One region of the Idiomarina sp. X4 genome, then DNA from elsewhere that is predicted to be linked to it. Evidence: predicted binding sites of a transcription regulator. Region 1 holds the regulator's gene; each other region holds the start of a gene.

Region 1 (7,624 bases):
GGGTAAAAAGTTTAGCGAGTCAAGCAGCTCTTCCGAATGTTCGGGCAGGTTTCTAACGTCAATGCTGATGGCAATTTTTGAATACTGCTCCATGACCGCATGAACCAGCGTGGGAAGTAGGCTAATGGGTAAGTTGTCGACGCAGTAAAAGCCAAGATCCTCGAGTACTCGAAGGGCGATAGTTTTACCCGATCCCGAGCGACCACTGACAATAATCAGTTGCATGGCTTATCTTCACCTTCCCCAATAAATAATTGATAAAGTGCGTTGTCACTTTCAGCGTTCCGAAGCGCGCGGGTGCAGTCTTTGTCATTCATGCGACGGGCAACGGCTGCTAATGTCTGCAAATGATTTTCATGCTCTGACTCTGGCACTAACAGCGCAAAAATAATGTCCACAGGTTGGTTATCAATCGCGTCAAACTCGATTGGCTCGTCTAACGTCAATAACACCGCAACCGGATGGCTGGCTTTAGCGAGTCGCCCATGAGGAATAGCAATACCTAAACCAATACCGGTACTTCCTAAGCGTTCACGGTTAACCAAGCTTTCAAAAATGTCATGACGAGTAATGCCTGACAGTTTTGGCGCGACAATTTGGCTAATGGTTTCTAATAACCGCTTTTTACTTGCACCCTCGACTGCACACCTGGTGCAGTCGGGGCTTAACAACTCACTTATTTGCATGGACTAATGCTTTTTCATTTTTTCTTTGTGTTTAATAACCTGACGGTCAAGCTTATCGATTAAACCATCAATGGCTGCGTACATATCATCGTGAACAGAGTCAGCGAAAATCTCGCCGCCGTTCAGGTGCACGGTAGCTTCCGCTTTTTGATTCGTTTTTTCAACATTAAGGATGACGTGAACGTTGGTGATATGGTCAAAATGGCGCTCTAACTTAGCAAATTTTGTGTCCACATACTCACGTAGAGACTCAGTGATATCGATATGATGACCAGTAAGATTAATTTGCATAACGTCTTCCTTCTGCAGTTTACAAGTTATAAAAGACTCTTGCGTTGACTCGATGAGGGAATATTCAGTGATTCCCGGTACTTCGCAATTGTCCTCCTCGCTACTTTGATGCCTTGCTCGGCTATCAGTTCAGCGATTTTGCTGTCGCTTAATGGTTTGCTACGGTTTTCTGCAGCGACTAACTTCTTAATTAAAGCACGTATTGCGGTACTTGAACACTCACCTCCACCTTCTGTACTGACATGGCTAGAGAAAAAGTATTTTAATTCAAAAATGCCTCGTGGGCAGTGCAGAAACTTCTGCGTTGTTACCCGTGAAATGGTGCTTTCATGCATTTCCACGGCTTCAGCGACATCATTGAGTACCATTGGTTTCATGGCCTCTTCACCGTACTCAAAAAAGCCCTGCTGGCGCTGAACAATACAGTTGGCAACTTTCAACAGCGTTTCATTGCGACTCTCCAGACTTTTAATAAACCAACGCGCTTCCTGTGTATGGTTTTTAATGTACTGACTGTCTGCCGAGGACTTCGCCGCTTTACTCAGTGCCGCGTATTCTTCATTGACCTTTAATTTAGGTACGCTATCCGGGTTTAATTCGACCACCCAGCGACCATTCTTTTTCATGACCGCAACGTCAGGAATCACGTACTCAACTTCTTGTTGAGCAACTTGTTCGCCCGGGTGCGGGTGCATTTGCTGAATCAGCCGCATGACTTCACGTAAGTCATTTTCGGTTAATTTGAGCTTTTTCTGGATATTGCGGAAGTCTCGGTTGCCCAGCAAGTCCATATGCTCGCTAACCAGAGTGATAGCAGCGAGCTTAAACGGCGTGCTGTCGTCCAGTTGTCGTAATTGAATCGCCAGGCACTCGCTGACGGTACGTGCGCCGACACCGACTGGGTCAAAGTGTTGGATGCGCTTGAGTACCATGCAGACTTCTTCTTCGCCAACCTCGGGTAAGCGCACAGACTCAATAATGTCTTCAATATTCGTTGTTAAATAACCATTGTCGTCAATGGCTTCGATAATGGCTTCGCCAATCGCAGTGTCTTCTTCAGAAAAGTGCGACAGTTGCATTTGCCAAATCAGATGGTCTTGCAAAGACTCGCTCGTTGAGCCTTGGTACACCTCATAGTCACCGTCGTAGGATTTGCCGTTTGAGGCCGCTCCGGTAGCAGGAGTCGACGATGAATAGGTATCATCCCATGTGCTGTCCACAGGGAGGTCTTCTGGCATTTCCTGAGTTTTTATAACATCGGAGGTTTCACGCTGACTGTCGTCTTTATTTGACGAATGAGGGGAGTCGGTGCTGTCACCGTCATGAGGTTGTTCGCTTTCAACTTCCAGTAACGGGTTATTGTCCAGCGCGTCCTGAATTTCAGCCTGTAAGTCGAGCGAAGAAAGCTGCAGCAAGCGTATCGCTTGTTGTAACTGAGGCGTCATGGTCAGTTGCTGACCAATTTTTAGCTGCAGACTTTGTCTCATGGTTATCGTCCCGGTATCACGTTAAAGGGTGAACTGCTCACCGAGGTAAACATCTTTAACCTGTTGATTCGATAATATACTTTCTGCATCTCCGCTGGCAATAAGTTCTCCGTGACTAACAATGTACGCATGCTCACAAACGGACAAGGTTTCTCTGACATTGTGGTCTGTAATAAGTACACCAATACCACGCTGCTTTAAATGTTCAACAATTTTCTTAATGTCGATAACCGAAATTGGGTCGACGCCTGCAAAGGGCTCATCCAGAAGAATAAACGTGGGCTCTGCGGCAAGGGCGCGGGCAATTTCGACACGACGTCTCTCACCGCCGGATAAGCTCATCCCCAGACTGTTCGCAATATGACCAATATTGAACTCTTCAAGAAGCGAGTCGAGCTGTTCTTCGCGAGCGTCCGCTGAAAGCTCTTTACGGGTTTCTAATATCGCCATCAGGTTATCGCGCACGGTCAGCTTTCTGAAAATCGATGCTTCTTGCGGTAGATAACCAATTCCGCGGCGAGCACGCTCATGCATTGGCAGAGACGTTAGGTCGTCTTTGTCTAGTAAAATCTGGCCTTTGTCGCTGTTGATTAAGCCGACAATCATATAAAACGTCGTTGTTTTCCCCGCACCATTGGGCCCTAAGAGCCCAATAATCTGGCCCTGACTGACCTCCAGGCTAACGTCCTTTACAACCTGACGACGCTTAAAGCTTTTGGCAAGATGTTTGACTCGTAAGGTGGCCATAATTAAGGGTTCTCGTTGTCGGTTTTGTCGTCTTTTGTTTTCGGCGTAAATATCGTAATTACGCGCCCGTTATCGGCATCAGAGCTGCTTGCAGAGATCGTCTGTGCGGCTAAGTCGTAGACGATCGTATCACCGCTTGAACTGCTTGTGCCCTGAGAGATTTTCGCGTCCCCGCTGAGCTCGAGACGTTGTTCGACTTGGAAGTAGGTTATTTTATTTGCCTGAGCGCTAATATCGTTGCCGTTTTCCAGGGTCTGCGTGTAGGTTGCCGGTGAACCTTCTGCAATAAAGGTGTCCGCCTGCTCGCCGCTTTCGCTGGCAGAGGCTTCGAGTCGGTCCGCCTTAATAAGTAGTGTGCCCTGACGGATAACAACATTGTCAGTAAGTACTAACTTATTGTTTTTTATGTCGAATTGCTCATGGCTTGACTCGACTTCCATCGGCTTTTTAAAGTCAGCCTTTCCTTGCGCCATCGCCGTCAAAGGCAATGCGATAAGCACAAAAAAGCTAAGACTTAGGCTGGAAAACCGTTTTAACATGTCGTTTTAACTCCATCATTTCTGCGCTCATGTCGGCGCTTAAACCATCTCCGCGAACTTCCACTTGCGGACCTCGCATTAATACCGGGTATTCAGTGCTCATTGATTCATTGGCTAAGTCGATAACCAGATATTCTGTCATAACGCGCTGTATGGGAGAACTTTCCTGCAACGCTAATATTTCAACGCTACGCTCCAGAATCAGCGTTTTATCATCGTAAAAGGTACCTTGCTCGGCGGTGACTTGCCAGGTCTCTGTGCCGTCTTCCGAAAATATTGAGTATTGAGGCTGCTTGAGCTCGGTTAAACCTATTTGGTTGTAGTGAGCCATTTCTTCTGAGCGAATCTTATGCGCCAGGACGCCATCACTTTCGAATATTTTGGTTTCAAGTCCGTAGGCGGTAAAATCTGGCTGCATCAGTTTTGTCGCCGTGGCAGCGCTTTCTCTGCCATCGTCACTAAAGGGGCGCAGAACGAGCAGTAGTCCGGCACCAAACAGAAGAACGATAATACCGACGATGCGCCAATTCACACACTGGCTCCTTTGGCGTCATGCAAAAGCCCCTGGCTTAACATAATCAAGTCACACACCTCACGAACCGCGCCAAAGCCACCGGCACAGCGGGTAATGTATTGAGCTTGCTGCTGAATAGAAGGGTGCGCGTCTTTTACTGCAACACCAATGCCGGCCTGCTGTATCAGCGGAAGATCGGGTGTGTCGTCTCCGACATAGGCAGTCTGTTCAGCATTCACGCTGTGATGAGTCAGAAGCTCATTAAATGCCTGGGTTTTGTCGACTTGTCCCTGATAGATGTCAGACACGTCTAAATGCTGCATCCGACGTTCAACGATGCTGGATTGGCGACCGGTGATGACGGCTGTCTGTATGCCCGCATTCTTAAGTGCTTTCATACCAAAGCCGTCCCGAGTGTGGAAAGCTTTCAGCTCTTCACCATCGTTGCCAAGGTATATTCGACCGTCCGAAAAAACACCATCGACGTCGAGAATTAACAGCCGAACCTGTGAGAAACGCTCAAACAATTGTTTTTCAATGTCCCCATACCAGGTATTAATACACTCCATGTTACAGAACCCCCGCTTGCAGTAAGTCATGCATATTCATTGCGCCACAAGGGCGACCTTCATGGTCGGTAATAATCAGTCCGTTTATTTTGCGATCTTGCATTAGCTTTAATGCTTCGGCAGCCAGCATGTCCGCATTCGCGGTCGTGCATGAACGCGTCATAACATCAGCAATAGAGGTACTGTGCACATCGACTTGATTATCCAGAATACGGCGTAAATCACCATCGGTAAAAATACCGGCCAACCGGCCCTGGGTATCTGTAATTGCGGTCATGCCCAGGCCTTTACGAGACATCTCTAATAAGGCGTCACGAATAATATCGGTTTCTGACACTAGTGGAATACGTTCGCCAGTGTGCATAATGTCGTGCAGGCGCAGTAATAAGCGCTTTCCTAGTGAGCCACCTGGATGAGACAAAGCAAAGTCGTCGGCAGTAAAACCTCGCGCATTCAGGAGTGCGACGGCTAAAGCGTCTCCCATGACCAATGTTGCGGTAGTGGACGCTGTTGGTGCTAAACCTAATGGACAGGCTTCCTGTGCGACTGCAATGCACACGTGGGTATCTGCAAGCCGAGCCAGAGTGGACTCAGGCTTGCCTGTCATTGCAATCAGTGGCACACCAAGGCGTTTAATCACCGGTAAAATGTTCAGAACCTCTGACGTTTCACCACTGTTTGAAATAGCAATAACCACATCTTGAGCCGCAACCATGCCTAAGTCGCCGTGACTGGCTTCGCCTGGGTGCACGAAGAACGATGGTGTTCCTGTTGATGCCAATGTGGCAGCTATTTTCCCGCCAATGTGCCCTGATTTACCCATACCGGTCACAATAACCCGGCCTTTGCAGTTAAATAATGTCTGACAGGCCGCATCGAAGTTATCATCGAGGTACTCATAAAGCCCTTCAATGGCTTGCTTCTCAATATCCAGGACTTGCTGCCCTAGTTGGCGAAAGTTCTGGGTCACTTGCTTCATTGCTTTTTCCCAATCTTAAGTCTACTGGGGCTATAATACGTTATTCGTTTGGGTTATGCCTACCGCCAAGGCGGAAATCTTGCGATTTTGCCTAAAATTAATTAGTATACCAACCAGACGGTTTATAAAAGGTGTTGTGTATGCAAACCCAAAATGATTCTCAGAACAAAGTTGGTCGCCCCAGTAACAAAGCGCTGATTTTGGATGCTGCGGATAGCTTAGTTGCTAGTGAGGGAGCTTCACACCTGACGTTTGATGCGTTGAGTCAGAAAACCGGTATCAGTAAAGGCGGTTTGCTTTACCACTTCGCCAATAAAGACGCTTTGCTTCAAGCCATGTTGCAGCGTCGTGTTGAGCGTTTTGAGTCGTTGAGAAAAGAGCATCTCAAGCGTCTTGATAGTGACCCAAATAAAGCCCCCAAGAGTATATTACTGGCCGCTTTGGATACGGATGCTGAGTGCGCCCGTTTAGGAAGTGGAATGCTGGCAGCTGCAGCGAGCAACCCTGAATTGCTGGAACCGTTAAAGCGCCATGTTAACGACACCATAAAGCAGATGGAACAGCATTTGGGCGAGCAAGTCGGACGAATGCTTTTTTACTCGGTGCATGGCGCCCGATTGTTCGAGCAATTGAACTTATGCGAGCAGTGTGTAACTGAAAGAGAGCAATTTGCGGAATATTTACTGAATCAAATCGATAAATTAACGGAAACCCACACCGGTAACTGATAAACTTTGCAACAATTATTACGGTGCAGGATGTAACCGGAAACCGTTATACTCTTCAGCTTTAATGAAGCTTAGCGGTCGAGAGAAACAGGAAAGCGTGTGACACAGTTAGTTGAGTTAAAAGACGTTCATTTTGGCCATGGTAACAGACCGTTATACAAAGGTTTGTCGTTAAGTGTGCCTAAAGGAAAAGTGATAGCGGTGATGGGTCCCAGCGGTATCGGCAAAACCACACTGCTGAAACTTATTGGCGGCCAGCTCAAGCCAAGTAAAGGCAGTATTAAAGTGGCAGGTGAAGAGGTGCCTCAGTTAAGCCGGGACAAGCTTTATGAGCTTAGAAAACGCATGAGTATGCTGTTTCAAAGCGGTGCGTTGTTTACCGATATGTCGGTGTTTGACAATGTTGCTTTCCCTTTGCGTGAGCATACTGAGCTTTCAGAAGACATTATTCGCAGCGTTGTTTTGATGAAGCTGGAAGCTGTTGGGTTGCGCGGAGCAAGAGATTTAATGCCCTCTGAGTTATCCGGGGGTATGGCACGACGCGCGGCACTGGCCCGGGCTATCGCTCTCGACCCTGAATTAATTATGTACGACGAGCCTTTTGCCGGGCAGGACCCTATCTCAATGGGCGTGATCGTGAAGCTGATTAAGTCACTGAATGAATCCTTGGGTTTAACCTCCATCGTGGTCTCTCACGATGTAAAAGAAGTGTTGTCTATCGCTGATTATGCGTACGTCATAGCGGATAAGAAAATTGTTGGTGAAGGTACGCCGGACGAGCTTAGAAATAACAACACCGATATTATTCAGCAGTTTTTGCAAGGCAATGCAGATGGTCCTGTGGCGTTTCATTATTCCAATGACGACTTTACGACGGACTTACTGGGGGGCGATAAATGATCCAGTTTTTAGAGAATGTCGGTCGTCGTGTATTAGATAGCGTGGCGGGTATTGGTTTTGCTTTAGCTATGTTTGTCAGCGCTATTGTTGGTAAGCCTCAACCGCGCAAATCTTGGCCGCTTTTCATTAAGCAGATGTATGTCGTTGGCGTGTTGTCAATGGTCATTATTATTGTCAGTGGATT
Region 2 (7,624 bases), 870 kb from region 1:
TGGATGGAGCCATCGACTCGATACCTCTAACGTCTCAAAATGCCCGGTGACGGTGCTTAATCGTGGCTGATAAAGTAACGATATTTCATTATTGATCAGGGCATCTTTAAACTGCTTTGAAAAACTTGACTGTTGTTGAGCTGGTTCGCTTTCATCAAAAAATGACAGGATATCGCCGGTGTCTTTTACCCGATAGGCGCGGTCGCGTGAACGCTTGAGTACCTCTTGAGAACTTTCTGTTAATTGTCGCTTATTCACCCGCAGAATACTGGCGCTGGGAGCGAGTTGGTAGGACGTACCATCTTCCGCCTGAACTTCTTTTTGCAGATACTCTTTCAGGTTATCCTGAACGTTGTGGTTTTCTTTTTCTGCAGCATGCTGCACGCCGATAAGTTCATTGTCGGAAGCTTGTCCAAAGTGAACCTGATTACCTAACAATTCACTCAATTGCTTGGCCATCAACTTGACCAGCCTGTGAGCTTTCTCGGTGCCTATTTTTTGTTGAATGTCGTCGAAGTTTTTTAGGCGAATGTCAATAATATCAAACAGGGATTCATCACTTAAACGGGGGTTTTTAGACAAGCTTTTAAAATATCCTAGCAATGCTTTGATATTCGGCAGTCCCGTTTCTTGATGGCGGAACTTAGCGTGTTGTTCTCGGCGGAGAGTGGTTTTTAATGTGCTTGAGACCAAACCGGTGATAACCGGAACAAAGGTGCAACTCATCAGCAAAAAGACCCACCCAGTTGACACTAAGTTATCGCTGATGAATGGAGAGGAAAGGGCAAAAGGCCCCATGACTATCGCGACAATGGCCCCAAACAACAGCCCCACTCTAAAACCGAATAATAAACCGACGATAGCCAGCGGAATATAAATGAGTGAACTATAAATACTAGGTAACCCACCAGAGCTGATAACCAACCGTACTATCGTAGCGCTTAAAACCAGTAAAACGAAGCTAACGATAAAAACGCTTTCCGTTTGCATTCGTAATGCCTTAATCAGTACCGTCTGAAAAAATCGGCTTACTTTTGAAAAGGTTACCATTATTCCTACTTATAATATCGTGTTATGTTAATCGGTTATTATCTCGCATTAGAGTGTGTTTAATGTTATCTACTGTCAAGTAGAGCTATTTTAGTCCCGATGGAGGGTATCGTGAGAGAGTCACTGGAAAGACGCTCATTTGTGCTAGCGCTGGCATTGGTAAGTGTTGCGTTCGCGCTAGTGTTGCAGCCGTTTTGGGGCGCCATCTTTTGGGCCTGCGCGGTCGCTGTTATTTTTTTCCCGTTGCAGGAAAAGCTCAAAAGTGTGTTTGGCGACAAGCCGAACCGGGCGGCGTTAAGCACATTAATGGTCGCCTTGTTCATTGTTGTGTTGCCGGTTTTAGGCATTGCCTATTCATTTGTGCAGGAAGGCTTAAGTTTTTACCAAAAGTTAGACTCCGGTAAGGTCAACCCGGGTGAGTTTTTCGAGGAAATAAGAACGGCGTTTCCGTTTATTAATGACCTGCTTGCTCAGTTTGATATTACGCCAGCCGACGTTAGAGAGCGCCTGTCATCATTTGCTGTGACGGCAAGCCGAATGTTGGCGGAGCAAGCACTCAGCATTGGGCAAAACACCTTCGCTTTTATTATGAGCGTCGCACTAATGCTGTATTTGACCTTCTTTTTGCTTCGCGACGGTAAGCAAATTTTGCAAGTGTTAATGAAGGCGTTACCACTGGGTGACGAGCGTGAGCGGAAGCTCTTTCAAAAGTTCGCGGAGGTCACCCGAGCCACCGTAAAAGGCAATATTGTTGTCGCTATGGTTCAGGGCGCATTAGGTGGGCTGATATTCTGGCTGCTTGGTATTCCCGGCCCTATTTTATGGGGCGTAGTGATGGCGTTCTTGTCATTAATACCGGCGGTAGGCGCGAGTTTGGTTTGGTTGCCGGTGTCGGTTTACTTGTTTGCAACCGGAAGCTGGATTGCGGGCGCTATTTTGGTGGCGTACGGTGCAATTGTTATTGGGTTGGCGGACAACGTGCTGCGCCCTCTGTTGGTTGGTCGTGACACTAAGTTACCCGACTATTTGGTCCTGTTCTCAACGCTGGGCGGCATTGCGCTGTTCGGTATCACCGGCTTTGTGCTGGGACCACTTATTGCTGCGCTATTCCTGGTGTTTTGGCAGCTGTTTATGACTGAGTTTAATACCACCGATGTCTATGAAGACGATAAGCCGCAGCGTTAAAGCTGCGGTCTTAAATAACCGTCGAGCTGACCTTTAGGCGACAGTACCCACTGCCAAAGCTGAATGTCGCGGGCGCGAAAAGCGCCTGCACAGGAAAGCAGATAATATTTCCACATACGATAAAACTCGTCGTCAAACTGTGCTTTCAGTTGAGGCCATGAGGCATCGAAGTTCTCAAACCAGGCCATAAGGGTTTTGTCATAATAAGCGCCAAAATTATGAAGATCTTCGCAGACAAACTTTTGTTCCAACGCTTGCCCAATTTGAGAAATAGACGGAATTTCTCCATTGGGAAAAATGTACTTACTAATCCATGGGTCGGCGGCGGTATCGCTGACATTTTTGCCAATGGTATGTAGTAGGAAAAGGCCGTCCGGTTTGGTGCAGCGCAGAGCGACGTCCATATAGTCGTCGTAGTTTTTCTGGCCAACGTGTTCAAACATACCCAGGCTAATCACCCGGTCAAATTGCTCGTTTAAGTCACGATAGTCCTGTAAACGGAACTCGACAGGTAGTCCTTCACAGCGTTTCTCGCCCAGTGCGACTTGCTCTTTGGATATAGTCACGCCAACGCATTTTACGCCGTAATTTTCGGCGGCGTACTTCATAAAGCTGCCCCAACCACAGCCTATGTCTAGCACCGTCATGCCAGGCTTAAGCCCAAGCTTTTGACAGCAAAGCTCTAGCTTGTGACGTTGGGCATCGTCGACATTGTCGGCTTTTTCCCAATAACCGCAGGTGTAGACCATATTCTCATCAAGCATTGCCTGATACAGATCGTTGCCCATGTCATAGTGGTGCTGGCCCACTTTCCATGCGCGTGATTTGTCCTGCAAATTAAACAAACGACTTTTTAGTGAGTGAAAAATAAGGCGAGCCGGGTTTACTTCGTCCTGAATGCCGGAACGCAGTAGTTTAAAAAAGAACTGATCAAGAGACTCGGCGTCCCACAGGCGAGCCATGTAAGACTCGCCGAGTCCTAGGTTCCCACGAGACAAAGCCTCATCAAAAACAGACTCGTCATGAACTTGCATATCCCAGGCCCGGTTTCCGTTAATGCGAATATCGGCCTTGGCTAATAATTCCTCAACATACGCTTTGGACGTTGCCATAACATTTGGTCCATTCTTTACAGAAATGTCGCATTAACTTAACAGGAAGCTATAACCCTGACAATGACTACTCATTGTCCTTCGGGAGAGCGAATAAATTCCGGGTAAGCCTCTACACCGCAGTCAACTTTGTCGAGCCCGGCATATTCCTCCTCTTTCGTCACCCTGATACCCAGAGTCACTTTCAGTAAGCCCCAAACTAAGAGACTGGTCAGAAAACCCCAGGCGAGAATGATCGATAGACCGATAAACTGTGTCAGGAATACGGCACTTGAATCACTCAGCGGCACCACAAGCGTACCGAATATACCGATAACGCCATGAACAGATATCGCCCCAACGGGATCATCAATGTGCAGTTTATCTAAGACGATAATGGACAGAACAACGATAATGCCGGCGACGAGACCAATCGTTGCCGCTAACCAACTCGGCGGTGTTACTGGCTGCGCCGTAATGGCGACCAACCCAGCCAGTGCGCCGTTTAAAATCATGGTCAGGTCAGCTTTTTTAAAAAATACTTTGGTAAACGCGTAGGCTGCGACGGTTCCGCCGGCAGCGGATAGGTTGGTGTTGACGAAAGCTGAGGCAATAGCGTTGGCGTCATCGGCCGAACTTAACGCTAACTGGGAACCTCCATTAAAGCCAAACCAGCCGAACCATAAAATCAACGTACCTAACGTGGCTAAAGGCATATTCGCGCCAGGTATCGCCATGACCGCGCCGCTTCGAGAGTATTTGCCAAGTCTCGGGCCAAGCAGCAGAACCGCAGCAAAAGCGGCAGATGCGCCGGTTAAGTGGACAATACTTGATCCCGCAAAGTCGACAAAACCAAGCTCTGCTAGGAAACCGCCACCCCAACTCCAGGCGCCCTGTACAGGGTATATTAGAGCGCTTAATGCAATACAAAAAATTAAGAAGCTATTGAGTTTCATACGCTCTGCTACAACGCCTGAAACAATAGACATTGCAGTGGCAACAAACACCATTTGAAAAAAGAAACCGGCATCGGCTGAATGGGCAGTAGGCGCTGCATCCGGGTACATGACCGAGTAACCAATAAATAGGTAACTAAGGCAGGCTAATGCATACAAGGTGATGTTTTTGGTGAGTATTTCTGTCGTGTTTTTCGCTCTTACCAGGCCGGCTTCGAGCATTGAAAAGCCGGCTGCCATCCACATAACCAAGGCACCGGAGATGAGCAAAAAGAAGGTATCTAAAACAAAGGGAAGCTGAGCCAGTTGCTGCTGATAATCCATAATAGGTTCCTCTTATAAAGCGTGTTCGTCAGTTTCACCCGTTCGGATGCGTATACATTGCTCCAGCGGTGTGACAAAAATTTTCCCGTCACCAATAGTTCCGGTCTGGGCGGCGGCTTGAATCACTTCTAATGCACGATCGAGCTGGGCTTCGCTGACCGCAATTTCGATACGAATTTTAGGCAGGAAATCAACGGTGTATTCGGCACCGCGGTAAAGTTCGGTATGCCCCTTTTGGCGACCGACGCCTCTGACTTCAGACACGGTCAACCCTCGGCATCCTATTTCGAATAGGGACTCTTTAACGTCGTCTAGTTTATAAGGCTTAATGAGTGCAATGATCATTTTCATGAGCTTTACCTTGTTAAATAAATGTTGTTACCTCCTATTCACGAACCATGCCAAAAGTTAAGTTGTTGATAATGTTAAATAATTTTATTTTTATGATCGTTTCCGACCGGGAATGTGCACTATGCCAGTGCACTGCACCAAAAAGTTCTGTTGATGCAGTGCGCTCAGAAGAGATACTATTTACCAACACTATTGAATGATTACAGGGTTTAGCCATGCTGGTAGGTGAACGTCAAAGTGACTTAATTGGACAGACCGATCTGTTGCGTATTCCGTCGTTATCCGACTTGACCGGTTGCGATATATTCGTGAAATGCGAATTTCAAAACCCGGGTGGTTCGATTAAGGATCGCGCAGCTAAGCAACTTATCGAAGATGCCATGGAGCGGGGCGAACTCAAGCCTGGTATGACGGTGGTTGAGGGAACTGCGGGAAATACTGGCATTGGCCTGGCGGTGGTTGCCAAAGCATACGGCTTAAATATGCTGGCGGTGATGCCGAATGACCAGACGCCGGAAAAAGAGCGAATGATTCGCTTGCACGGTGGTGAGTTGATGGCGGTTGACCCTGTTCCGTTTAAAAATGAAAACCACTTTTACCACACCGCTCGTCGATTAGCCGAAGAGCGTGATGACTGTTGGTGGGCGAATCAGTTTGAGAACACCAGTAATGCAAGAGCGCACTACTTGCATACCGCGCCTGAAATTTGGGAACAAATGAACGGCAATATCGACGTTTTTGTATCGGTTGCGGGTACCGGCGGAACCATTGGTGGCAACTCCAAATTTTTCAAAGAGCATGACTCAACCATTGACGTGTGGCTAGCAGACCCTGACGGCTCGGGCATTTATGAGTTTTTGAAAACCGGCGAGTATGTGTCACACGGCGGGTCGATGACCGAAGGTATTGGTATTATGCGTTTGGTTGAAAACTTTAAGCAGGCCAAAATAGATCATGCGGTCAACTTACCGGACCAGGATTTAGTGACTATTTCCCGTTATGTGCGGGACAAAGACGGTATTGTGCTCGGCAGCAGCTCTGCGTTGAACGTGGCGGCCGCTCTGGCGGCGGCGCTTAGAAAAGGAGCGGGGCAGCGCATTGTCACCTTCGCTTGTGACTTAGGAGAGCGATCGGCCAGTAAGCTTTATAACCCTGAATACTTGCGTGGTCGGGAATTAAACCCGGAACCTGAAGCAATAGAAACACTGTTTGAGCGTTACCGCTCGCTGGGAGATAAGGTGTTAGATGTGAGTTGGAACAATGACTAAAAATATCGCTCTAGCGGCAGCACTGTTCAGTGTCGTGATACTGCCGTTAAAGGCAGAGGAAATACCGCAAGAAGGTTCATTGTCGAACCTTAAAGTTCCACAGTTTCTCGACATAGCGCACCGGGGGGCGTCAGGATATGTGCCTGAGCATTCGCAAGCCAGTACAGTGATGGCTCATGCAATGGGTGCAGATTATATCGAACAAGACATACAATTGACCCGAGACAGTGTTCCCGTCGTTTTGCATGACGAAGTGTTGGATTATATTACCGATGTCTCTCAAGTCTTTCCGGAAAAACACCGACCGGACGGACATTACTATGTGGTGGATTTTTCGCTTGAAGAATTAAAGCAGTTGTCAATAACGCCTCGTCATAAAGACTATGAACTGGTTTACCCGAACCGCTTCTCTAATAACGATGTTCGCTTTCCGGTTCAAACGTTAGACGAGCAATTGAAACTCATTCATGAACTGAACCGTACACGCGGCAAGAGTACCGGCGTCTATGTTGAAATAAAATCGCCACGCTGGTATCTACAACAGGGGTACGACTCAACAGCCGCCGTTATGTCAGTATTGGCACAAAACGGTTATCACGACACCATGGCGACGCCCATCTATTTACAGTCGTTTGATCCGGAAGTGCTACGCCGTTTGAAACGAGAATATAACTGGGAGCAACCGCTCATACAGCTTATTGGCGATAACGAATGGGGCATGAGTGATGTCGATTATAGCTCGATGCGCACCAGTGCCGGTCTGGAAGCGGTGAAATCTTATGCCGAAGGAATTGGTCTTTGGTTGAATCATGTGCTGGAAGGCGTTAACCAAGGACAACCAGAAGGACAGCCAAAGTGGTCGTCGGTTTTAGATACTGCGGATAATAAAGGCCTGGACGTGCACGTGTATACGTTGCGCGCGGACGACTTACCTGAGGGGGTCGAGTCTCACTCACAATTACGTCAATGGCTAAAAACGGCGGGTGCAGAAGGCGTTTTTACGGACTTCCCGGATCAAAAGTAAAACGCATTTTTAAGCCATCGGAGCCATCGTCGTAATAGCTCGCAAGCACATCAACCGTTTCAAAGCCGCAATCCTGATACCAGGCAATAGCGGCTTTATTGTCAGACTTGACCTCCAGTGAAACGGCTTTCGCTTTGGTTTTTCGTGCGCACGCAATCAACTCATTCATGAGCTTTTGACCAATGCCTTTGCCTCGTGCGTTGGGTGCAACAGCAATGGAGTAAAGCCGCCAAACCGGGCTATTCTTACGCGTAAGTACTAATGCATACCCGAGCAGTTTTTCACCATCCCGCACCACCCAACAGTGAGCCGTTGCTGAGTCAATTAAATGCTTAAAGCTGCGGCGACTGATGCAGCTGTAGTCAAAAGTCGCGC
Region 3 (7,624 bases), 190 kb from region 1:
CTTTAACTGCGTACTCAGTGCTGGGGTAGCTCAGCAGAAAAGTACAGATAATAGAGGCAATAAAGGTCCAGTACATGACACGACGTGCCCCGTACTTGTCAGACATCCAACCGCCCAAAATACGGAACAAAGAGGCTGGAATCGTATAAAGCGCGGCAATCATACCGGCAGTTTTTACGTCCAACTCATACACCCCGATAAGATAGTGCGGTAGCCAAAGAGCCAATGCGACGAAGGCACCGAATACGAAGAAGTAGTAAAGCGAGAAGCGCCAAACACGGAGGTCACTTAACGGCGATAACTGTTCCCAGAAGCCTTGTTGTTGCTTAGCTGCGCGATCATTTTTTAGAGGATCTTCTTTGGCGAGTACAAAGAAAGCAACACCAGCAATAGCCAGTACGGTTGCGTAGATTTGTGCGGTGCCTTGCCAGCCTAGTGCAATCAATAAAAACGGTGCGCCAAAGTTAGTGACGGCAGAGCCTACGTTACCGGCGCCGAAAATGCCCAGTGCGGTACCTTGCTTCTCTTTGGCGTCGTTAAACCAAGCGGCAGTGTATGTGACACCTACGATAAACGAGCCACCGGCTAAACCGACACCAAGCGCGGCAATCAGCAACATAATGTAGCTGTTCGCAAAGGTCAGCAAATAAACACATGCTGAGGTTAACAGCATTAAAATGGCAAAGACTTTCTTACCGCCTAAACGGTCAGTCCATATACCCAGGAACATACGGCTGATAGAGCCGGTCAGTACCGGGGTTGCCATGAGCAAACCGAGTTGAGTATCGGTTAGATTAAAGTCTTCCTTAATCTGAATACCGATAATTGAAAAGATGGTCCAAACCGCAAAACAAAGAGTAAACGCGAGTGTGGATAACACCAGCGCATAGTTGCGTTGACCACCTGTTGCTGACAGGGGTTGGTTCATCGAAGACCTCCAGTTAGATCCGTTTAAGTCAGATACCTAAACTTTACTGTGAAGTTCGATAAAATGCTTTAGTATCAATTATCTACAAACAACATGCGTCAGTTAAAGATACCCCAAAGTGGGCATAAAGAAATCAAGGCACAAAGGCTGTTTATCAGCCGTTAATTACCCCTTTTAGGGTAGTTTTCTAAATACAGCAAACGGCTAAATCAACTAAGGGGTACTAACTTATTTTCGGCGGGGAAACGCTATTTTTTTAAGTTTAAAACATATATTATAAATGTATCTTTAAAATGTACGGGTGGCTATGATGCAGATCACAAACCGAGAAAAAGAAGATCAAATAACACCGATACTCAGACAAGCATTTCGTCCTCTGTTCTTATTGGGTGCGTTATTCAGTGCTTTGGCAATTCTGCTTTGGGGACTTGCGCTGGCGGGGAAAGTGAGCTTGCCGGTGTATGGGAATATTATGTTCTGGCACAGCCATGAGATGATTTTCGGTTTTGTAGTGGCCATCGTGCTTGGCTTTTTACTTACCGCAGTGCAGAACTGGACGGGGCTTCGTGCACCGCATGGTAATACGTTACTGGTACTGACGGTGCTATGGAGTGCGGCACGGCTATTATTGTTGTTTGGTGAAAACCTGCCATGGTGGCTTGTGGCGGCCGTGGACGTCAGTGTTCTACCTGTTGCTGCATTTTTATTTGGCAAAATGGTGCTGAAAGTTAACCAAACCAGAAACCTGTTTTTTGTGCCTATTCTTTTGTTACTAACAGTGTGCAACTTGCTGATGCACTATGGCTTGCATTTTGGGCACTACAATATTCAGGTGCTCGGCGCTTACAACGCTGTTTTTTTGGTGACACTTCTAATGGCCATTATCGGCGGGCGTGTTTTGCCAATGTTTACAGCCAACGGCACCATGACAAAGAAAGCTCAGGCATTGCCCTGGCTGGATAAAATGGCGCTGGGCAGCTTATGGCTGATATTTGCGGTGCACTTTTTCAACCTACATACGCTGTTGCCGAGTCAGGTAATGGTTGTGTTGTTCGCCTTTTGTGCCATCACAACAGCTGTCCGCGTTGCGCGCTGGAAAATTTGGATAACCTGGCGAGTGCCGCTGTTGTGGTCGCTGCACATTGCGTACTGGTTCATTCCAATCGGTTTAGCGCTGTTTGCGCTGCGCTATGCGGGTATTGAAATTACGCAAAGCCTGGCCATGCACGCACTGACCGCTGGCGCTATGGGTAACATGATTCTAAGCATGATAGCTCGCGTATCGTTAGGCCATAGTGGGCGTCCGCTTCAGCCTAAACCGATAATGTGGGGTGCATTCCTATTGGTGGCTATTGCGGCAGTAACGCGTGTTTTTCTTATCTGGTTTATACCAGAGTTGACCAGTCAGTGGTTAATGCTGAGCACGTTAGCCTGGGCTATTGCGTACGGCATTTACGTGGTCGTTTACTTCAAAGTACTGACTACGCCGCGAGCAGACGGTAACCCGGGCTAAGCTTTAGAGCAGTGGGGGCAGTTAGGGTGCTTTTGTAAATTCATCCGCTGCCAGTCGCTGTGCAATGCGTCAAACAGTAATAATGAAGAATAAAGCGGCTGACCGATGTTGGCCGCTATTTTTATGGCTTCTACGGCTTGCATTGTGCCAATGACACCTACCAACGGCGACAACACCCCGGCTTCGGTGCAGCTAAGTTGCTGCTCGCCAAAAAACTGACTTAAGCACCCATAACACGCGCTGTCATTCTGCATAGTGAAGCTTGCCACTTGCCCTTCAAAGCGAATGGCTGAGCCGGATACTAAAGGCGTTTTGTGTTGCAGACAGGTTTTATTCACAGCGTTGCGTGTTGCTAGGTTGTCGCAGCAATCGACCACTAGGGTCGCGCCTTTTACCAACGGACTCAACGCAGACTCATCTACTTTGGCGTTTACCGTATGAATGACGGTTTCGTTGTTAAGCTCGGCTAGCCGACGCTTAGCTGCTTCGACTTTTGGTTCACCGACACTGCGCTCTGAAAATAACACTTGTCGCTGAAGGTTGTGGCGGTCAATAGTATCATCATCTACCAATGTCAGTTCGCCAATACCGGCGGCCGTCAAATAGGGTGCCACAGCACAGCCAAGGCCGCCCATGCCAATAATCAGAATATGGCTGTTTAGTAAACTTTCCTGACCATCTATATCCATTGCCGGCAGCGCAATATGACGGTTGTAGCGCATCATCTGCTCAGTGGACAGGGTCTTATTCATAATGACTCCTCTGGCGGTAAAGGCACAGACTCAGGACGGCTGGCTAACCAGGTACCCACGGTGACCAATACCACGCCGACGGTTACTTTCAGCCAAACGGGCACTTGTGGTACGAACAGCCATAAAATGACGTAACCACCGGCCATCATCACCAGTGCAATGACTTTAGAACGGCGCTTTACCACTCGGTTGTCGCGCCAGGCCCGAATATCAGGTCCGTACTTTGGATGATTGACCAGCCAGGTTTCCAGCCTTGGCCAGCCTTTACTCGCGGCCCATAACGCCGCAATAAGAAACGGTACGGTGGGCATAACTGGTAGCGCAATGCCAATAAGCCCCAGCAAAACAAAGAAAGCGGCCAGCGATCGCCACAGTATTTTCATTAAAAGCTCTCGGGTCATTACTTCATTCCTAACCGGGCAGCCATTTTATGTAAGTTACTGGAATCCAGCTTCAGCTCTTTGGCGGCTTTACTCCAGCTGTCATCGTTACGCGCAAGTGCGGCTTCTATCATTTTGCGTTGCGTATAGTTTACGGCTTCTTTCATCGACAAATTTTGCGTTGGCAAGTTCGCATCATTGCTTTGAGTCCCCGAGTCAGCCATAGACGGCAATTGTACATCTAAGTCGAGCATTTCGGGCTCAATACTGGCTATGTCGTTTTTGTCGATGCCATGGCTCAGAAGCTTAATGGCGGCCCGACTAATGACATGCTCAAGTTCTCGAACGTTACCCGGCCACTGGTATTGTTGAATAGCCAGCTCAGCTTCCGGCGACAAACGAATGGCGCGTAAGCCTAAACGCGCTCGGTTCAGTTCTAAAAAGTGTCCGGCCAGAATCGAGACATCGTCGTCACGTTCACGCAAAGGTGGTATTGGCAGAGGGTAAACGGACAAACGATGGTACAAGTCGGCGCGGAAGGTTTCGTTACTGACTTGCTGCTTCAGGTTCCGGTTGGTCGCAGCAATAATACGTACATCGACTTTGCGGTATTTGTCGGAGCCGAGGCGTTGAATTTCACCGTTTTGCAGCACACGCAGCAGTTTCGCCTGTATAGATAGCGGTAATTCACCCACCTCATCTAAAAACAGGGTACCGCCATTGGCTGCATCGAAGCGGCCGGAGCGGTCACTGGTTGCGCCGGAAAACGCCCCTTTTACGTGGCCGAACAATTCACTTTCCGCCAACGACTCAGGAAGTGCGGCGCAGTTTACGTATATCAGCGGCTTGTCGCTGCGTTGTGACAAGCGGTGCAATTCCCGCGCGAAAAGCTCTTTACCGACCCCGGTTTCGCCCAATAGCAATACGGGCAAATCGGCACCGGCGACAACCCGAAGCTCCTTTAATACCGCATGAATGGCTTTGCTTTCACCAATAATTTCTGACTCATTGGCGTCGGTTGTACTGCTGTGTTCAACCGAGTGTTTTTGCCCTTGTCGCAGTGCGCGAACGTTCTGCTCTAACTGGCCAATGCGAATGGCGGTTTCTACAAATAAGCTGAATTTTTGTAATTCAATAATGGAGTCGTCAGTGAATGTTCCGGGCTCTAATGCGTCGAGTGTCAGTACGCCCCAGCATTTGCTCTCCAAATACAAACTAATGCCCATGCAGTCATGTACGGGTAATGCGTCGCCCGGTTGGTCGGCCAGTAAACCGTCGTAAGGGTCAGGTAGGGCAGAGTCGTGTTCGAAGCGTACGGCTGAACGTGACGACAGCAGTGTCGCTAAACGCGGATGCTGCGCTAACACAAAGCGACGGCCCAAAGCTTCGCGGACAAGCCCTTGCACGGCAATGGGTTGCAGCACTTCGTTATCCAGCTTCAGCAATGCAACTGCACCACAGTTAAAATGGCGTCGCAACGTACTGACCAGGTTTTGTAGTCGTACAGCCGCTGGCTGCTCTGTTAGTAAGTCGGCTAAAACACTTTCTTGTAGCATGGTTAAATTCACTGTCTCGGTAAAAACTACCCTAATGGCTAGGGTTGATAGTACCGTTGGTGCTCTGAGAGTCAATAATCACAATGGGGTAGAAGTTGGCGCACTTGTTGCAATTCTAATCAGTAATTCATGTTTTTTCCGGGAATGGTTCCTGGAGTTACGGATTTAGTTAAGGAGTTTAGCATGAGTGATTTACAACAACGTTTGACGGACAGCGAAGCAAAATGGCAGCAAGCTACGGCTCAGGAATTGGTCGAGCACGTCTATTTACGTTTTCATCAACGCCATCGCGAGCAATTACCAGAGCTTAAGCAGCTGGCAATGAAAGTAGAAGACGTACATGGTGACCATGAACTCGCACCACACGGCTTAGCCGAGCACCTGGACGCTATGTTACAGGAATTGGAGAGCCATATGATGAAAGAAGAGCAAATTCTTTTCCCAATGTTGTCGCGTGGTGTGTACCCAAGTGGCCCTATTTCAGTAATGGAAGAAGAGCACGTGCAGCACGAAACAGAATTGGCGAAAATTGATGAGCTAACCAACAATTTGACCCTGCCAGAAGGCGCCTGCGGCACCTGGACAGCTCTGTACAAGGGCTTAAAAGAGCTACAGGACGATTTGCGCGAGCACATTCATCTGGAAAACAACGTACTTTTCGTTGAAAAGCAGGCAGCAACGCCAGAGCACGGTAAAGACTTTTGTTGTGGGTCGTGTCAGTAACTGTGGATTAGGTCATACATTTCTAAATTGCGCTTCACTTCCCGTGCTCAAGCTTTTACATTAGGGGGACATAATAAGAAACCTAGCGCTGTTTCGGCGGCGCGCAAAAGCAACAGGAATGACCATGCGCAGTCTCAAAATTGCGGCGCTTGTCGCCGCTTCTTGGTTTGTTTTTCCCTCACATGCCCAGCAACTGGCTGGAGAAAGCTCACTGCTACCTGAAGCCAACTATGCCGATTCGGAAGTAACGGTCGAGCAGGTGCTTGGTTATCCAATAGGTACCAAGATAACCAGCCCGGCAGACATGAGTCGCTATTTTGAGGCGCTGAAAGCGGCTTATCCTAAGCAGGTGAAGCTGTTGGAGTACGGCGAGAGTTGGGAAGGTCGTAAATTGTATTATGCGGTTATCTCCAGCGAAGAGAACATTGCCGACTTTGACAACTTTATGCAAGGCATGCAATCACTGGCGGATCCGCGTAAGACCAGTCGCAGTCAAGCAGAAAAACTGATTAACGAGCTACCAGGTAGTATCTGGTTGTCTTACGGGGTTCACGGCAACGAAATTTCCTCGCCGGAAGCCTCGATGATGACGGCGTATCACTTGTTGCATGATCAGCGCGAACAAACACAGCGCTGGTTAGACAACACCATGGTCTTTATTGACCCACTGCAAAACCCAGACGGGCGAGCACGTTTTGTTGACCGCTACTATATGAGTGTTGGCCTGGAACATTCGGGTGATCGCCGTAGTGCTGAACATAATGAGCCCTGGCCAAACGGGCGCACAAACCATTATTTATTCGATATGAACCGTGACTGGATTGCACTCACGCAACCAGAAATTAGCGGCCAAATTGAGGCTTTGCTGAAGTATTACCCGCTGGTGTTTGTTGACCTGCATGAAATGGGCGGCGACTCAACTTACTACTTTACGCCGGAAGCGCGTCCTTATAACCCGTTAATTACAGAGTCTCAGCGCGAAAGCTTGAACTGGATAGGCAAAAATAACGGCCAGTGGTTCGACAAAAAAGGGTTCGACTATTTCACTCGCGAAATTTTCGATGCGTTTTATCCGGGCTACGGTGCCAGTTGGCCGCTTTATTACGGCTCGGTGGCAATGACGTACGAAATGGCGTCCGCCCGCGGTCATTTGTTTAACCGCAAAGACGGTGACGTACTGACCTATGCAGACGGCGTTCAACAGCACTTTATTGCGTCTATTTCGACCATTCAAACGGTGTCGGAACGTCGTGAAGCGTTATTACAGAAATTCTGGGATTATCGTCAGTCCGCCGTTGAAGCGGGTGAAGACGGCGACGTTCGTTCGTTGATTTTACCGGCAACAGATGACCCTGCTGGCGCACGCAAGCTGGCGTCGCTACTGGTTGAGCAAGGTATCGAAGTGCAGCAGGCAGAGCAGGCTTTTGAAGTGTGCGACGTTGACTACCAATCGGGCGCTTATATCGTTGATATGGCGCAACCCTCGCACCGCCTCATTCGCACATTAATGGACGAACAGGTCGACATGGCAGATGATTTCCTGAAAGAGCAGGAAAAGCGTCGCAAGAATAACCTGCCAGACCAAATATATGACGTAACCGGCTGGTCGTTGCCACTGATGTTTAATGTGGACAGCCACAGTTGCGACGACCTGCCTGACGTGCGAACCGCAATGGTTGAAGAAGGTCGTATTGCCCCGGGTAAAGTAATTAATCCTGATGCAGAAGTAGCTTATTTAGTGCGCTGGGGCGACATGAACGCGGGGCGCTTTT
Region 4 (7,624 bases), 400 kb from region 1:
GTTGCTGTCCGGCGTATTAACTTGCTCAGGGAAGATATCCGCTTGTGAAGACTCTTGTTGAGCCGGCGCTGACTGATGCGCCATTTGCTGATAAATATCGTGTTTTGCCGGCGTTTCAGGTTGACCGGTCGTTTGTGCTGTCTCTTGCGGAGACGTTTGCGAAGGCGCGGCATTTTGACGCTGCAGCAATTCAGCCAACGACTGAGCCGGTGCTTCCGACTCTTGCTTTGGTGCCTGAGTATTTGCGGAGGTCTCTGGAGCCGCTTCTGGCGCACGCGCGTCAGGGTCAACAGCAGCCACTAACTCAATACCACCGTTCACCTTTTTATTGGAAAGAATAATCGCATCAGCGCCTAAGGTTTCTTTAACCTGCTGTAAGCCTCGACGCATATCCTCTGCAAAAAAGCGTTTAATTTTCACAAGCGACTCCCGTTGTCTTAGGTAGCGGTTTGTTCACCACTGTTTTGTTGTCCACCAATTGAGCTGACAATGCGAATTTGCTTGTCATCCGGAATTTCCTGATACGACAACACTCGCATACCATCGGTAGCGTGGCGCGCAAATCGCGCCATGGTTGAGCGTAGTAGCCCGGATGTCAGCAACACAGACGGTTCCCCGTTTATTTCCTGCTGCTGATGCGTTTCGCGTAACGACTGTTGCAAGCGTTCGGCTAAACCGGGTTCAATACCGGCGCCTTGCTGATTTCCGTCGTTACCAGCCATCTGTAGTGACTGATGCAACATCTGTTCCAACTCTGGCGCCAAAGTTATGACAGGCAGTTCGGTTTCACCTTCTGAGATATCCTGAACAATCAGACGGCGCAGAGAAATTCGAACGGCAGCCGTTAAGACATCAGGGTCCTGACTGCGTCCTGCGTACTCAACTAACGTTTGTACAATGGTGCGCATATCACGTATCGCAATGCCTTCATCTAGCAAGTTCTGCAGAACTTTGACAAAGTTACCCAGTGACAATAAATCAGGAATAAGTCCTTCCACCAATTTCGGATGCGTGCGACCCAGGCGATCCAACAGCTCCTGTGCTTCTTCATGGCCGAGTAACTGCGATGCGTGGTTAGTGACAATTTGGCTTAAGTGAGTGGCCACTACCGTCGCAGCATCTACTACGGTGTAGCCCAAAGTTTGTGCGTGTTCTTTTTGATCGGGGCGTATCCATACTGCGTCCAGGCCGAAAGCAGGGTCAGTAGTTTTTTCGCCTTCAAGTTCACCAAAGACCTGGCCTGGGTTAATAGCAAGCTCCCAGTCATGGCGAATTTCCGCTTCACCCATGGTCACACCCATTAGGGTAATTCGGTAACTGTTCGGGCCTAAATCCAGATTGTCTCTGATATGAACCGCCGGCACCAGGAAGCCGAATTCCTGCGACTGCTTCTTACGTACCCCTTTAATACGGGATAAGAGCTCGCCACCCTGCTGCTTGTCTACCAGAGGAATAAGGCGATAGCCCACTTCCAGACCAATGGTGTCAACATGGCGAACATCGTCCCAGGACAATTCTTTTTGCTGTGCTTGTTGAACTTGCTGCTCTTGCTCTTTTTCAACCAGTTCGCCCTGTTCAACCTTATTCTTTTTAAGTTTGAAATACGCCGCGCCAGCCAGAACCGCCGACATGCTCAGGAAGGCTAAGTGCGGCATGCCCGGAATAACCCCCATAGCAAACAGCACTGAGCTAGAAATAACCAATACTTTCGGGTTGTCGAGCAACTGCAGAACCACCGCGTCACCCATGTCTTTGCTGTCATTTTCGCGGGTAATGATAATAGCGGTTGCAACAGACAATAACAGCGCGGGAATTTGAGCGACCAAACCGTCACCAATGGTCAGCAAGGTATACACTTCGACCGCTTCACCGAAAGTCAGGCCGTATTGGATCATACCAATCAGCAGACCACCGACAATGTTGATAAGCAGGATAAGAATGCCGGCAATGGCGTCGCCTTTAACGAACTTACTGGCACCATCCATCGAGCCGTAGAAGTCCGCTTCCCGAGTGACGTCACTACGTCGAGCTTTGGCTTCTTCCTGGTTAATAAGGCCGGCGTTCAAGTCAGCATCAATAGCCATTTGCTTACCTGGCATGGCGTCCAACGTAAAGCGAGCGGTTACTTCGGAGATACGCCCCGCACCCTTGGTGATAACCACGAAGTTGATAATGACAAGAATGGCGAAGACGACTAAACCAACGGTGTAGTTACCGCCGATGACAACACTACCAAACGCTTCAATGACGCTACCAGCAGCGCCTGGTCCATTGTGACCCTCTAGTAGAACGATACGTGTCGATGCCACGTTTAAGCTAAGCCGCAATACTGTGGCGATAAGCAGAACGGTCGGAAAGGCAGCGAAATCCAGTGGCCTTTGGGTATAAACCGCTACCAGCATAACCACGAGCGATAGTGTAATAGAGAACGAAAACAGAATATCCAGCACCATAGCCGGAATAGGCAGCACCACCATCGCCAAAATGGCCATAATGGCTAAAGGCGTACCAAAGCCTTTAATTAAATGGGCATTGTTTTGCGTGAAATTTCTTAAACTTACTAACTTTTCGGCACCGCTCGCCATACGTCTTCCTGTTGCGTCAAAAAGTTGAACCTGCGGTGTTTTATTCAAGAATCGAGCCAGCTTTTTAAGTACTTGCTGACAATACGGTACGAGCTAGCTTACAGACATTTTTTGGCCTACGGCTAAACTATCAGCACTTTGAATAACAGGGGGCTATGTGCGCGGTTACTCCTTAATCGAATTACTAATTGCGCTGGCTATAACAGCTGGGCTAGGCGCCTTGTCGATGCCTTTGTTCAAACAGCAGACTGAGAGTTTATTACTGCAGCAGGCAAGTTCTCGCTGGTTGTCGTATTTACATCAGATCAAAGCAAAGGCACAACGAGCAGAGAGCGGCATAACTGCGGAGCTGGTGCCTCTCGAGGGGCGTTCAAAGGTGTTTGAGTTGGCAACAGAGTCGACTTATAGCTCAACAAGACCGTTAATATTCTACGATGATTCTGGTGGTGCGTCGCCCGGTCATATTCGCATTATGAACAATAGCAATACCGTGAAAGTCATTATTAGCAGTAAAGGACGTATTCGCTCCTGTGTCAGTCATGGAGCATCTTTGCCGAGTTTGTCCTTATGCTAGACAGAAACCTTGCTCAAAAAAGTCATGGGTACAGCTTAATTGAAGTGCTTATTGCTGCGTCACTGGGAGCCATTATTGTCATGACCGCACAAAAGCTATTGCAATGGCAGAAAGGCGCTCAACATAGCTCGATATCGAAGGCAGTTTTTATGTTGAACGGGCAAGCGGTTGCAGGGGAGTTTTTTAGCAGTTTAAGCAACGCGGTGGTTGACGGCATGCAACGCCCAGAGCGTGGTTGCTACGTCTTCCCGACACAAGACGGAGGCTCTGTCGGCTTTCGGGTTAGACATTATCAGTTGCAGCATAACCCAATGACACTGGACTGTGCGGGTTATGGTTGGCAGTCATTGACCGACAGAGCTCAGTTTAAGGTTTTGGAGTTATTGGTTGAAACCAGCGCTTCATTAACTCCTGAAGACAGCTCTAAATTATTTATTAACCTGTCGACTTCACGAGACACAAAGGAAGGTATTCAGGAACAGCAATTTAAGCGGACACTTACCGTTTTCTCTCAGTAACAGAAATGGATATTCATTATGAAAGCGAAAGGATTCGCGTTGATACTGACGTTAGTGACACTCATAAGCCTGAGCTCCGCGAGCTTGGCCGCCTTGTTATTTTACGCACAAATGGTGGAGGCTCAACAAGCGCACCAATGGCAAGTGCTTTCTAAACAAATTGAGGCAGACTTTAACCAACAAAAGGCGCTTTATGAGTCAGCGCAGCAGTAAAGGTTTTTCACTGGTTGAGACATTAGTCGCTTCCGCACTTGTGGCGATGTGGGCTGTAAGCAGCCAGCAACTGCTGCAGATTGGGTTGGCTGCTATTAAAAGAGCTGAACGCAAAGCCCTGGCTGTTGAGGTTTTAAATAGTTATATACAGGACTCTCACCGTACTTGGAAAAATGGCTCTCCTCCGGCACCTGAAGCCAAGGTTAACGGATTTCTTATCAACTCCATTATTAACTTAATAGACGAGAACAATGCTTCAGTTGATACCGAAGTAACCTGGGGCGAAGACAACTCTTACTCGTTACAAATCTGGTTATCTCGATAAATTAGCAATAACTTATTTATAATATATAATGAATAAAATAGAATGGACAAAAAGAGCCGCAAAGAGAGATGAACGCACCTACTGACGTACAAATTATTGAGAAAAATGGGCAACCCGAATATGCCGTTATTCCCTACGAAGATTATATCGCCTTGCTCCACTCTCAAAACAGCAATGAATTTATTCCTCACGAGGTAGTAGAGCTCAGCCTATCAACAGGCGGCAATATGGTCGCGGCCTGGAGAAAGTTTAAGAAAACTAGTCAGGCGGAGTTAGCGGGTAAGCTTGGTATTTCACAATCAGCCGTCGCGCAGATGGAGCGCCCGGGGTATAACCCAAGAAGCGATACGTTAAAACGCATCGCTATTGCGTTGGATATTAGTCCGGAACAGTTATTTTAACAGCCACTAAAACTAAGCTGCTGGATGAGGTCTTAATTCTGGTGGAATAGAGAAAGTGATGTTTTCTTCGCGACCACTGAGCTCTACTGCGGTTTTGCCGCCCCAGGACTGCAACTTGGCAATGACTTCCTGCACCAATACTTCAGGTGCTGATGCGCCGGCTGTGACAGCGACTTTCTCTTTGTCTTCAAGCCACGACTTATCGATACAGCTGGCATCATCAATTAAATAAGCCGGTGTGCCCATCTTTTCTGACAGCTCACGCAAACGATTTGAGTTCGAGCTATTGCGCGCACCGACGACCAGCATTATATCCGCGTCACTTGCCAGTTCACGCACAGCATCCTGACGGTTTTGTGTTGCGTAGCAGATGTCGTCTTTGCGAGGACCGTTAATATCAGGAAACTTTTGACGCAGGGCTTCAATAACATCAGCGGTGTCATCAACCGACAACGTTGTTTGGCTCATGTAATGAAGGTTTTTCGGGTCTTTCACTTCCAGCTTTTCAACGTCTTCCGGCGACTCAACCAGATAAATACCGCCGTTTTCATTTTTATACTGGCCCATTGTGCCTTCAACTTCCGGATGGCCGGCATGACCAATGAGCACACACTCGTGGCCTTTTCGGCTGGCACGGGTGACTTCCATATGTACCTTAGTCACTAGCGGACACGTGGCATCAAACACTTTTAAACCCCGCTCTTTGGCTTCCTGACGCACCGCCTGAGAAACACCGTGAGCACTGAAAATCACAATATGATCGTCTGGCACTTCATGCAGCTCTTCAACAAAAATAGCGCCTGCGTCACGTAGTTTATTGACGACGTATTTGTTGTGAACCACCTCATGACGCACATAAATTGGCGGCTCAAAAATCTCTAAAGCACGCTCAACAATGGTTATGGCTCTATCAACACCTGCACAAAAGCCACGTGGGTTCGCCAACAAAATCTGCATATGTCCTCCTGCGTTCAACCGACTCCGTCAGTTACGGCTCAACGCTGATAATTTCTACTTCAAAAATCACCGTCTGGCCTGCCAGCGGGTGATTAAAATCGATAGTCACTGTTGGACCTTCAATTTTTCGAACAATTCCCGGTAAATCCGTTCCATCCGGCTGGGTAAAGGCTAAAATAGCGCCAACCTCAGGCTTAGTGTCATCACTAAACTTAGCCGAATCAACGTAGTAATAGTTGTCCGGGTTCGGCTCTCCAAAAGCGTCCTTAGGCTCCAACGTGAATTCACGCTCAGCGCCTTCACGAAGCCCTACTAAACAGGCTTCAAAATTTTCCGTTAAGCTGCCATCGCCCATACGGAACTTGGCCGGTTTACCCGACATTTTCGTACTGTCTGCAACCGAACCGTCGGTCAGCTTAATGGTAAAGTGCATGACCACTTCGCGGCCATGCTCAATTGGTAAACGACTCAAAACGTACCCCTACGACTTGTCACCGCCGTCTAATTTGTCACGACGGTTATCAAAAAAGGCTTCCAGCAGCATCAAAGCAGCGCCTATCGTTATTGCCATATCAGCAACGTTAAACGCAGGCCAGTGCCACCCTTGATAATGCACATCGAAAAAGTCGATGACATAACCGTACATCAAGCGATCAGCAACGTTGCCTATCGCTCCGGCTAGAATGAGCGCAAAAGCCAGGTTTTGGCGCCACAATCCAACTGGGTTACGGCGCATCCAAATAAGCAAGACCACACTAATGGCAATCGCGATAGCCGTAAACAGCCAACGCTGCCAGCCGCCACTGTCACTTAAAAAGCTAAATGCAGCACCGTAGTTATGGACATAGGTGAAGTTGAACAAGCCCTCTATGACCACGCGACTTTCATACAGCTCGAACTCACCAGCCACCCAAATTTTGGTGACTTGGTCGATCACGAACAGCAACAGCGTCAGCCACAAAAAGCGTAAGCCAGTGGCTCTTTTTGAGTGTGCAAAATCAGGCAAAACGACGCTCCTCACCTTCACCATCAATATTGGTTACACAGCGCTGACACAAATCGTCGTGCTCTGGCAAAGTGCCTACTTCTTCACGATGATGCCAGCAGCGCTCACATTTTTTATAAGCACTCGGCTTCACTTCCACCGCAAGCGCCAGCTTCTCCGCTTTAACCGCGTTAGCTGGAGCGTTATCCAAAGCATCAACACGAGCTTCAGAGGTCAACAATGCAAAACGCAGCTCTTCACCTAAACGGTTCAGAGAGGTCGCCAGCTTATCATCGGCATATAAGGTTACTTCTGCCTGCAGCGAGCCGCCAATCACATCGTCACGACGCGCTTGCTCCAGCGCTTGATTAACGGTGTCTCTGACATCCAACAGCTGCATCCAGAATGCGTTTTCGGTGTCACTCACACCGGCAAACTCGCTAAAGCCTTCATACCAACTTTCGGTAAAGACATACTCGCCACGCTCGCCCGGCAATAAGCCCCAAATTTCCTGAGCCGTAAAGCTACAAATTGGGGCCATCCAACGAACCAACGCTTCGGCGATATGATGCAGTGCGGTCTGACATGAACGACGCGCCAATCCTTCAGATTTAGCCGTATACTGGCGGTCTTTAATGATATCCAGATAGAAACTGCCCAGCTCAATTGAACAGAAGTGCATTAATTTTTGCACTACGCTGTGGAACTGGTAACTGTCATAAGCTTCCAGTAATTGTTTCTGTAAATCTGCAGCACGACCGACAATCCAGCGATCCAGCTCGACCATGTCGTCCATTTCAACGGTATCTTTTTTCGGGTCGAAACCACTTAAATTCGCTAACAAGAAGCGTGACGTATTACGAATACGTCGGTACGCATCGGCAGAGCGCTTCAGAATTTCATCGGATACCGTCATTTCACCTGAATAATCGGCCGAAGCAACCCACAAGCGCAGAATGTCGCCACCCAGCTTATTCATCACATCCTGTGGCGCAACCACGTTACCCACTGACTTCGACATCTTGCGACCTTGTGCGTCAACAGTAAAGCCGTGTGTCAGAACCTG

What was found. The regulator sigma-54, encoded in region 1, starts transcription at its own class of promoters, with help from an activator protein. The targets are predictions, from matches to a motif close to GTTGGCACGNNNNTNGNNT.
Region 2: a site for sigma-54 is predicted at 4,994-5,012, ahead of CWC33_RS07835 (P-II family nitrogen regulator). Genes of this name have one in related genera too.
Region 3: a site for sigma-54 is predicted at 5,224-5,242, ahead of CWC33_RS04635 (hemerythrin domain-containing protein). Genes of this name have one in related genera too.
Region 4: a site for sigma-54 is predicted at 2,628-2,646, ahead of flhA (flagellar biosynthesis protein FlhA). Genes of this name have one in related genera too.

The regions. Positions count from the first base shown of each region.
Region 1 is NZ_CP025000.1:770,762-778,385, reverse strand. It holds gene rapZ (RNase adapter RapZ) at 1-225, opposite strand, end outside; gene ptsN (PTS IIA-like nitrogen regulatory protein PtsN) at 216-686, opposite strand; gene hpf (ribosome hibernation promoting factor) at 690-977, opposite strand; gene CWC33_RS03720 (RNA polymerase factor sigma-54) at 1,004-2,464, opposite strand; gene lptB (LPS export ABC transporter ATP-binding protein) at 2,486-3,211, opposite strand; gene lptA (lipopolysaccharide transport periplasmic protein LptA) at 3,214-3,750, opposite strand; gene lptC (LPS export ABC transporter periplasmic protein LptC) at 3,719-4,282, opposite strand; gene kdsC (3-deoxy-manno-octulosonate-8-phosphatase KdsC) at 4,279-4,833, opposite strand; gene CWC33_RS03695 (KpsF/GutQ family sugar-phosphate isomerase) at 4,835-5,812, opposite strand; gene CWC33_RS03690 (TetR/AcrR family transcriptional regulator) at 5,953-6,540, shown strand; gene mlaF (phospholipid ABC transporter ATP-binding protein MlaF) at 6,640-7,440, shown strand; gene mlaE (lipid asymmetry maintenance ABC transporter permease subunit MlaE) at 7,437-7,624, shown strand, end outside.
Region 2 is NZ_CP025000.1:1,637,140-1,644,763, forward strand. It holds gene CWC33_RS07815 (EAL domain-containing protein) at 1-990, opposite strand, end outside; gene CWC33_RS07820 (AI-2E family transporter) at 1,162-2,235, shown strand; gene cfa (cyclopropane fatty acyl phospholipid synthase) at 2,232-3,347, opposite strand; gene CWC33_RS07830 (ammonium transporter) at 3,419-4,606, opposite strand; gene CWC33_RS07835 (P-II family nitrogen regulator) at 4,619-4,957, opposite strand; gene CWC33_RS07840 (cysteine synthase A) at 5,173-6,225, shown strand; gene glpQ (glycerophosphodiester phosphodiesterase) at 6,218-7,249, shown strand; gene CWC33_RS07850 (GNAT family N-acetyltransferase) at 7,224-7,624, opposite strand, start outside.
Region 3 is NZ_CP025000.1:957,855-965,478, reverse strand. It holds gene CWC33_RS04660 (nitrate/nitrite transporter) at 1-928, opposite strand, end outside; gene CWC33_RS04655 (NnrS family protein) at 1,239-2,441, shown strand; gene moeB (molybdopterin-synthase adenylyltransferase MoeB) at 2,438-3,193, opposite strand; gene CWC33_RS04645 (YbaN family protein) at 3,190-3,594, opposite strand; gene norR (nitric oxide reductase transcriptional regulator NorR) at 3,594-5,129, opposite strand; gene CWC33_RS04635 (hemerythrin domain-containing protein) at 5,313-5,852, shown strand; gene CWC33_RS04630 (M14 family zinc carboxypeptidase) at 5,977-7,624, shown strand, end outside.
Region 4 is NZ_CP025000.1:370,210-377,833, forward strand. It holds gene flhF (flagellar biosynthesis protein FlhF) at 1-420, opposite strand, end outside; gene flhA (flagellar biosynthesis protein FlhA) at 438-2,585, opposite strand; gene CWC33_RS01880 (prepilin peptidase dependent protein A-like protein) at 2,812-3,159, shown strand; gene CWC33_RS01885 (prepilin-type N-terminal cleavage/methylation domain-containing protein) at 3,153-3,677, shown strand; gene CWC33_RS01890 (Type II secretion pathway-like protein) at 3,696-3,890, shown strand; gene CWC33_RS01895 (PulJ/GspJ family protein) at 3,871-4,215, shown strand; gene CWC33_RS01900 (helix-turn-helix domain-containing protein) at 4,284-4,616, shown strand; gene ispH (4-hydroxy-3-methylbut-2-enyl diphosphate reductase) at 4,629-5,573, opposite strand; gene fkpB (FKBP-type peptidyl-prolyl cis-trans isomerase) at 5,605-6,045, opposite strand; gene lspA (signal peptidase II) at 6,055-6,579, opposite strand; gene ileS (isoleucine--tRNA ligase) at 6,572-7,624, opposite strand, start outside.